DNA from 4 places in the Bacillus sp. K7 genome. Region 3 is predicted to be linked to each of the others. Evidence: riboswitches for the same ligand, from Rfam matches in the RefSeq annotation. Region 3 holds a riboswitch; each other region holds the start of a gene.
The links. Region 3 has a riboswitch for S-adenosylmethionine ahead of mtnK (S-methyl-5-thioribose kinase). Riboswitches for the same ligand answer to the same signal wherever they lie in the genome.
Positions count from the first base shown of each region.

Region 1: another riboswitch for S-adenosylmethionine. It lies ahead of metK (methionine adenosyltransferase); the one in region 3 lies ahead of mtnK (S-methyl-5-thioribose kinase).
Region 2: another riboswitch for S-adenosylmethionine. It lies ahead of metI (cystathionine gamma-synthase/O-acetylhomoserine thiolyase); the one in region 3 lies ahead of mtnK (S-methyl-5-thioribose kinase).
Region 4: another riboswitch for S-adenosylmethionine. It lies ahead of M1D98_RS18835 (5-methyltetrahydropteroyltriglutamate--homocysteine S-methyltransferase); the one in region 3 lies ahead of mtnK (S-methyl-5-thioribose kinase).

Region 1 covers NZ_CP096406.1:2,834,418-2,836,620, reverse strand. Annotated here, with positions in the region: gene pckA (phosphoenolpyruvate carboxykinase (ATP)) at 1-918, opposite strand, end outside; SAM riboswitch class I at 1,116-1,253, shown strand; gene metK (methionine adenosyltransferase) at 1,421-2,203, shown strand, end outside.
Region 2 covers NZ_CP096406.1:1,230,149-1,232,351, reverse strand. Annotated here, with positions in the region: gene metC (cystathionine beta-lyase) at 1-204, opposite strand, end outside; gene metI (cystathionine gamma-synthase/O-acetylhomoserine thiolyase) at 197-1,318, opposite strand; SAM riboswitch class I at 1,388-1,508, opposite strand; gene M1D98_RS06205 (esterase family protein) at 1,673-2,203, shown strand, end outside.
Region 3 covers NZ_CP096406.1:1,419,734-1,421,936, forward strand. Annotated here, with positions in the region: gene mtnK (S-methyl-5-thioribose kinase) at 1-1,169, opposite strand, end outside; SAM riboswitch class I at 1,275-1,429, opposite strand; gene M1D98_RS07205 (carbon-nitrogen family hydrolase) at 1,513-2,203, opposite strand, start outside.
Region 4 covers NZ_CP096406.1:3,683,412-3,685,614, forward strand. Annotated here, with positions in the region: partial or broken gene M1D98_RS18830 (hypothetical protein) at 290-543, shown strand; SAM riboswitch class I at 889-995, shown strand; gene M1D98_RS18835 (5-methyltetrahydropteroyltriglutamate--homocysteine S-methyltransferase) at 1,080-2,203, shown strand, end outside.

The DNA.
Region 1 (2,203 bases), 1.4 Mb from region 3:
TTCACGTGTCTCTTCATCCACTACAACATTTTCAAGAACAGACCCGAAGCGGATTGCGTTAAAGATTTGAGGCTCTTTTTCTGCGCTTAAATGAATGCATTTGGCGTAGCATCCGCCTTCGATGTTAAAGACGCCTGTGTCAGACCAGCCGTGTTCATCATCGCCGATCAGTTTGCGGTCAGCATCGGCCGACAGGGTGGTCTTGCCTGTTCCAGACAATCCGAAGAAAAGGGCGACATTGCCTTTTTCACCGACATTGGCGGAGCAGTGCATGGATAGAATATCTCTTTCAGGAAGCAGGAAATTCATAATGGAGAAAATGGATTTTTTCATTTCTCCCGCATATTCTGTTCCGCCGATTAAAATCATACGCTTTTCGAAAGAGACAATAATAAACGTTTCGGAATGTGTGCCGTCTGTTTTTGGGTCCGCTTTGAAATGCGGGGCAGAAAGAATGGTAAACGGCTGTTCAACTGTTTTCTTGTCATTGCCTTCCGGGCGGATAAACAGCTGTCTGGCGAATAAATTATGCCATGCGAACTCATTGACGACGGTGATCGGCAGTCTGTATGTTTCATCTGCTCCGGCGAATCCTTCAAAAACAAACAGCTCATCCCGCTGTTTCAAATAGCTGACAACTTTCGTGTACAGCCGCTCAAACGCTTCTTCTGAAATCGGCTGATTCACCGTACCCCAATCGATCTTATGTTTCGTGTTTTCTTCCTCCACGATGAATTTGTCTTTCGGTGAACGTCCTGTGTAAGCGCCTGTTGTCGCCCGAACGGCACCTGTGGATGTTAAAATGCCTTCGTTTCGGGACAGTACTTTTTCTGTAAGCTGTGCTGCTGATAAATTATGACACACATTTGAACTTGTTAATAAAGCTTGTAAATCAGCGGTTAAATCAACTGAGTTCATATGAAACCTTCCTTTATCGTTTATTTGTGTTTTGCTAATTGTGAATTAGTATAACATATATTTTCAAACAGTCTATACTATTTATCGTTTTTTGTGTGTGCGTTTCCATTGTTTTCCCTTGATATAGGTGCCTATTTCTTCTGAATCATATTGACATTGCAAACCCTTTTACGATAAGATATTTCATTGAGCGGATACTCTTATCCCGAGCTGGCGGAGGGACAGGCCCTATGAAGCCCAGCAACCGGTTTCTCTGTTATTATTATGTTCACCCATGTGAGACAACCAAGGTGCTAACCTGTTGCAAGGTTGTATGATTCCTTGAGCGATAAGAGTGAAAGGCACAAAGACCAAACCCTTTCCTCGATGGAAAAGGTTTTTTTATTTCATAAATATGCCAATTAACATTCTCTAATATAACGTTACATTGTATAAGAGGGAGCGAGTTCCGTATCATATAGACAAGGTCTTTCGGGAGGCCTTGTGCAGGAGGAAGCAAAACATGAGTAAAAATCGTCGTTTATTTACATCAGAATCTGTTACGGAGGGACATCCGGATAAAATCTGTGACCAGATTTCTGACAGCATCTTAGATGAAATTTTAAAGAAAGACCCTAACGCGCGTGTTGCTTGTGAAACGTCAGTGACTACCGGGTTGGTTCTTGTCAGTGGGGAGATCACAACATCTACGTATGTTGACATTCCAAAAACGGTTCGCCAAACCATTAAAGAAATCGGATACACACGTGCGAAATACGGATTTGATGCGGAAACTTGTGCGGTTTTAACATCAATTGACGAACAGTCTGCAGATATCGCGATGGGTGTAGACCAAGCGCTTGAAGCCCGTGAAGGCACAATGAGCGATGAAGAAATCGAAGCGATCGGTGCCGGTGACCAAGGTTTAATGTTCGGTTATGCGTGCAACGAAACGAAAGAGCTTATGCCTCTTCCGATTTCACTTGCCCATAAATTGGCCCGCCGCCTAAGTGAAGTCCGTAAAGAAGATATTCTTCCGTACCTTCGCCCTGACGGCAAAACACAGGTAACGGTTGAGTACGATGAAAATAACAAACCTGTCCGTATTGACGCGATTGTTATTTCAACTCAGCATCACCCTGAAATTACGCTTGAGCAAATCCAGCGCAACATTAAAGAACATGTCATCAATCCGGTTGTTCCTGAAGAGCTGATTGATGAAGAAACAAAATATTTCATCAACCCTACAGGACGTTTCGTTATCGGAGGCCCTCAAGGGGATGCGGGACTTACAGGACGCAAAATC
Region 2 (2,203 bases), 190 kb from region 3:
TTCCAGTGCGGCAATGGTTTCTTCGAGAGCTGTTCTTGTCGGCGTGCCTGAGCGGCTGTAGTCATATGCGCCAAACTCTTCAAATGAAGATTGATGAAATGTTGATGCATGCTGGATCGGCACACTGACGGCCCCTGTTGAACCGTCTGTTTTAAATGGATTGTGCACGAGCTGGGTTTCCAGCGTCCAATTGTGATTACTCAAATGAAACAGCTCCCTCTTTGACCTGACATAACGCCTGTTTTAGGTCTTCTTTTAAATCTTCCGCATGTTCAATTCCGACCGAAAAGCGCAGCAGACGATTGCAGACCCCGTTTGCGATGCGGATGTCTTCAGGAATATCCATGTGCGTCTGTGTGGCTGGATATGTAATAAAGCTCTCCACCCCGCCGAGGCTTTCCGCAAAACAAATGGTCTTCAGCGCTTTTAAAAACGGGTTCACCCACTCTTCTTTTTGCAGACGGAAGGACAGCATGCCGCCTTTTCCGGGATACAGCACATCCGCAATTTCTTCCTGCTCTTCTAAAAACGCCGCAAGCTCCTGCGCGTTTGCCTGATGCTGGCGCATTCTGAGGCTCAGCGTCTTCATTCCTCTCATGAGAAGCCATGAATCAAATGGAGGCAGGACAGCGCCGATGGCATTTTGGTGTTGAAACATTTCTTCTCCAAGCTGTTCATCTTTCACAACGACAAGCCCCGCAAGCAGGTCGTTATGCCCGCCTAAATACTTGGTTGCACTGTGTATCACAATGTCGGCTCCCAGCTCAAGCGGCTGCTGCAAGACCGGTGTGTAAAATGTATTATCAACGATCAGCAGAAGACCGTGCTCTTTTGTGATCTGGGCGATCTTTTCAATGTCCGCCTCCTGCATGAGCGGATTTGTCGGTGTTTCCACAAATACCGCTTTTGTATTCGGCGTTATCTTGGAGCGTAAACAGTCTTCGTCGCTGAAATCATCATAATGAAAGGTCAAGCCATATTTTTTCCATTCATTTTCAAACAAGCGGTACGTGCCGCCATATAGGTCGGATGAAACGATCAGTTCGTCTCCGCTTTTAAATAGCGCCATAATTGTTTGGATGGCCGCCATTCCCGAACTGAAGGCAAGCCCTCTCGCTCCGTTCTCTAAGCTGGCGATCGCGTCCTCCACAAGCTGGCGTGTCGGATTTTTTGTGCGGACATAATCAAATCCGGTTGATTCACCGATCCCTCTGTGGCGGTATGCTGTTGATAAATAAATAGGAGGACTCACTGTCCCCGTTACTTCGTCGCTTCGGTTCCCGATTTGGGCTAATTTCGTTTCAACATGCTGTGACATATAGCTGACACCTTCCCTTTTCAAAATAAAAAACCCCTTCTTCATAAGAAGAAGGGGTTTAAACGCTTCCTCTTATCTTCCAAGCATAAAACGCTTGCTGGATTTAGCACCTTGGCGCTTTGCACATATGCAAAACAGGCCGGTTGCTGAGGTTTCTAAGGGCCAGTCCCTCCACCTCTCACGATAAGAAATATCGATTTCAATTTTCTGATTGTTTTATATTAACTTAATTCGCAGTTTATTTCAATACTTTTTTCTTCGAGTTCCGAACGGTTTAAAGAGAGAAATTTCTAATAATTCATGGTACAATAATGGAAAACGCAAGAAAGTCTAGTTGTCCTGGAGGAATGTATTATGGCACCGAAAAACGGCACAGTGCAAGAAAAGAAATTCTTTTCGAAAGAGCTTAACGAGGAAATGACATTGCTCGTTTATCTGCCGTCCAACTACTCCCCTCTTTATAAATACCATGTTATTATCGCGCAGGACGGCCACGATTATTTCAGGCTGGGGAGAATTGGCAGACAGGTCGAGGAATTGCTGTCCAAACGTGAAATTGACCGGAGTATTATTATCGGTGTTCCTTATAAGGATGTTGATAAACGCAGAAAAACCTATCATCCGGAGGGCTCCAAGTTTTCAGCGTATAAACGGTTCATCGCCCATGAGCTCGTACCGTTTGCGGATGATGAGTATCCTACTTATCATGTCGGCTACGGACGCACGCTGATCGGCGATTCGCTCGGAGCGACCATATCGCTCATGACAGCACTCGATTATCCGAATATGTTCGGAAACATCATTATGCAGTCTCCCTATGTTGACAAGCATGTATTGGAGGCCGTGAAGCAGTCGGACAATATCGAACACCTCACTATTTATCAC
Region 3 (2,203 bases):
AATTCAATAACATCCGTGATCGTTGTGAATTCCGAACGTTTTTCGATAAAGGCTGTGCCGGTTTCAAGCGCCAGCCGTTTTCTGTCGATTCGTTTATCAAACGGCGCGATTGTATCCAGATCAGCCACATGGGAAAGGCCGATCGTCCGGCGTATCAGCTCGCAGCCCGCAAAACCGATCGCCTCTTCAAAAATATGGCTGAACGTATCAGTAAGGTAACTGTCGATTTTGGCGTAAACATCGAGACTGTCCTTCTCCCAAGCTTTAGTGAATGTTTCTTGAAACGTTTCCCAGACCTGCTTGGCATGGTGATATAACGGCTCTCTGTCAGCTCCGTCACGGCTGAGTGCATTCAACAATAAGTTGGCGATAAATTGGCCAATATCAAAGCCGATCGGTCCGTAAAAAGCAAATTCAGGATCAATCACCTTTGTGTCATGTTCGCTGGCGAAAATGCTCCCTGTGTGCAAATCACCATGAATCAGCGTTTCTGCAGATGTTAAAAAAGACTTTTTCAGCTTAGCCGCTTCGATTTTGACGCTGTCATTTCTCCAGAGCTTTTCGACAAAAGGACGAAGCTCTTCTTCAAAATCATTTGTGTCATGGTCAAAGAAAGGGTCTGTAAAAACAAGCCTTTCCGTAATGTCGCACAGCTCCGGATTTGTAAACTGTTTAACAAGCTGTTTTTTTACCTTAGGTTCAAGCGCGTAATCTGAAGAATAGAAAAGGGTCTTGCCTAAAAATTCACCGATGTGCTGTGACAGGTGCGGATAGGTTTCACCTTCAATGAGCCCTTTTCTTGCGATCTTCAAATGAGAAAGATCCTCCATGACGGTAACCGCCATTTCTGTGTCAGAATAAAACACTTTTGGTACGAGATGAGGGACATGCTCGCCTTGGCGGATGAGAGCGCTGCTTTCGATTCTGGCGCGATCGATTGTCAGCGGCCAGCTTTCTCCGACGACTTTTGCATAAGGAACCGCCTGCTTAATAATCAATGCTCTGTCATGTTCTTGATCATAAATATGAAAAACGTAATTTAAGTTGCCGTCGCCGATCTCCTGGCATGTCAGCGTGCTTTTGCTTGGAAATAAGCCAAGCTTCACCGCCAACGCCACAGCGGAGCTTTCATTTAACGTTTCGTATAAAGGTGTTTTTGTGACTGCCATTGTCATAACCTCCAATTATGTAATCTCTTTGATATGTTTGCAGCTGAATGGCCGTAAAAAAGCCTCCTTCTCAGAGAGAAGGAGGCTTAACATTTATGTCCGCCTCTCTTATCTCTCAGATCAGATCTGAAGGAATTAGCACCGTGCCTTAGAGACGAGCGTCTCGGCGCGAACAAGATGCGCCCCATTTCACAATGGAATTACGGTCGGTTGCTGTTGGGGTCAAAAGGCCAAATCCCTCGCCCAACTCTCGATAAGAGAATATATTCATTTGTTAAACAATTCTAATTTATCAGTTGATGAACATAGTAACAGGTGTTTTAGTGAGTTGTCAATCTATTTTTTAATATAAATCTTTTCTGATATCATCGAAAACAGGGATGCTTTCCCGAACTTCAACGCTTTCCTGAAGGTTAATTTCCGCACGCACAACGCCTTCTTCCCGGCCGCCTTCAGCAAGTACACGTCCCCATGGATCAATAATCAGGCTATGCCCGGCAAATTCATGATCTGGATTTGACCCAGTGCAATTGCAGGCAGCGACAAAGCATTGATTTTCGATGGCCCGCGCAATAAGCAGGCTTTTCCAATGATCAAGGCGGGGAAGAGGCCATTCCGCAGAAATAAACAGCACGTTGGCGCCTTTTGTCGTATGTTTTCTGATCCACTCCGGAAAACGGATATCATAACAGATCAATCCTGAGCTTTTGACGCCATCAAGTTCAAAATATCCATCTTCGGAACCGGCTGATAAATACACATGCTCATCCATCAGCTGAAAAAGATGGGCCTTCCTGTACTCTTTAATGATTTGTCCTTCCTTATCCGCGATGTACATTGTATTATAAACATCGGAATCCTTTCTGACAGCAACCGATCCGGCGACAATATGGACGCCATGTTTTTTTGCTGTTTTCTTCAGCCAGCTCTGAGCAGAACGCCCGTCTTTATCGGCGAGCTCATCAAGGTTGGCCAGATCATAGCCGGTCGTCCATAGTTCAGGAAGAACAAGAACATCCGCGTGTTTGCTTTCT
Region 4 (2,203 bases), 1.6 Mb from region 3:
CCCCAAAACCACTATCTGCGTTTCCTCGTCCCACCCAAATGCTCCGTGATTTGGGTTTTTTGTGTTCAATTGCGCAAAATAGGGTATACATCAAACAAGCACGAAAAGACCATCCAAAAACAGGTAATTGGAATCACATAAATTTAGGTTAAAAGTAATATAAAGGAATTTATTTTTCTGTCGATAGTAACGATAGAACCAATCATCAACAAGAGAAATCACCATGATATAAGACTATTTTCAGGCTATCAGGTTAGACTGTTTTAGAGGGGCAGCTATGTAACATTGGATTTATTTTGAATTTTTTGAATACTTTTTGGCCATTTATCCGTACAATAGAGAATACCAAAACTTTTTTGGGAGGTATGTAACATGATCCTAGTTGTTATCATCGCATTATGCGGCTATCTTCTTTTTTCTTTCAGCAAAGACAATCGCCGCAAACCGCAAAAGACAAGCCCTCAGCCAGCAGCCGCACCTCATCAAAACAACCTAATCGACCTTGACGCCATCCGCCATAAACGCCGAATGCATCTTTCCTAAAACGATATTCAAACAAAAAGGCTGCTGAATCACGCAGCTTTTTTCTTTTCCATTTTCACTATAAGAACAACCAGCAGTATTTCTGATCGCCTCCTATTCGCAATCACTTAGCAATGATCCATTTATCTATGAGTCAACATGTAGAGGTATGATTCTCAGCTGAAGGATAGGATTCCTATCATTTGCAGATTGCAAACGGGGTGGATGTGCTGAATTACACGCCCATTGCTAACTGCTAATATCGTATGATGTAGCGACAAATCCGAAAGTATTTTCTGATAAAGTGTTGACAATTAATCCAAAAGTATTAATATTAAGATAATTGAAATGTAAATATGACGTTTTACCTTATCAAGAGAGGTGGAGGGACTGGCCCTATGATACCCGGCAACCGCTGTTTTAAACAGAATGGTGCTAAATCCTTAAGAACATTGCGTTCTTGCAGATGAGGCGGAGATTTGATTATTCAAGCTCTTCCTTACTCAAAGGAAGAGCTTTTTTCATGCTTACCATATATCAGAAAAGAGGCGAATCACATGGCTCAACAAACAAATGTTGCAGGACAAAAAACAGAAAAACAACGCAAAGCTCCTTTCCGCGCCGATCATGTCGGCAGTTTACTGCGCTCCGCTCCGGTGAAAGAAGCCCGGTTAAAAAAAGCGGCCGGCGAGATCACGGCGGAACAGCTTCGTGAGATCGAAAACAAGGAAATCAGCCGCATTGTGGAAAAACAAAAAGAAATCGGGCTCGATGTGGTAACAGACGGTGAATTCCGCCGTTCCTGGTGGCATTATGATTTTCTCGAAGGGCTTGACGGTGTGGAGCCGTTCATCCCGGCTGAAGGGATTCAATTCCATAATGTAAAAACAAAAGCACGCAGCATCAAAGTGACGGGAAAACTCGATTTTACGAACCATCCAGCGCTTGCCGATTATCAATTTTTACATAAGATTGCCGGCGATGCGACACCAAAGCTGACGATTCCGAGCCCGAATATGCTGTTTTTCGGTGAAAAGGCCGATAAAGGAATTTATGACGACCAAGAGGAATACTTTCATGATCTGGCCCAAGCGTACAAAAAAGCAATCAACGCCTTCTATGACGCTGGATGCCGCTACCTTCAGCTAGATGACACGTCATGGTCTCTCTTCTTTGAGGAAAAAGGCAGAGAGGTCGTTCGTGCCCTCGGCGGCGATCCTGAGACATTGCCTGCCTTGTTCGCCAAAACGATTAACGATGCAGTGGCAGACCGGCCTGATGATTTAACAATCACAATGCACATTTGCCGCGGCAACTTCAAGTCGACTTGGGCGGCATCAGGAGGCTATGACGCTGTAGCGGAAACGATTTTGGACGGCTTACACTTAGACGGCCTGTTCTTGGAATATGATGATGACCGCTCAGGAAATTTTGATCCGCTCCGTTTCGTGAAACGCAAGGATCTGCAAATTGTGCTCGGCTTGATTACATCAAAATACGGCGAGTTGGAAAATCCCGAGGATGTGAAGCGCCGAATCAATGAAGCGGCGCGCTTTGTCAGCTTGGACCAGCTGTGCCTCAGCCCGCAGTGCGGTTTCGCCTCTACGGAAGAAGGCAATCTGTTGACAGAAGAGCAGCAATGGGCAAAGCTGCGCCACGTCATCGACATCGCCAACGATGT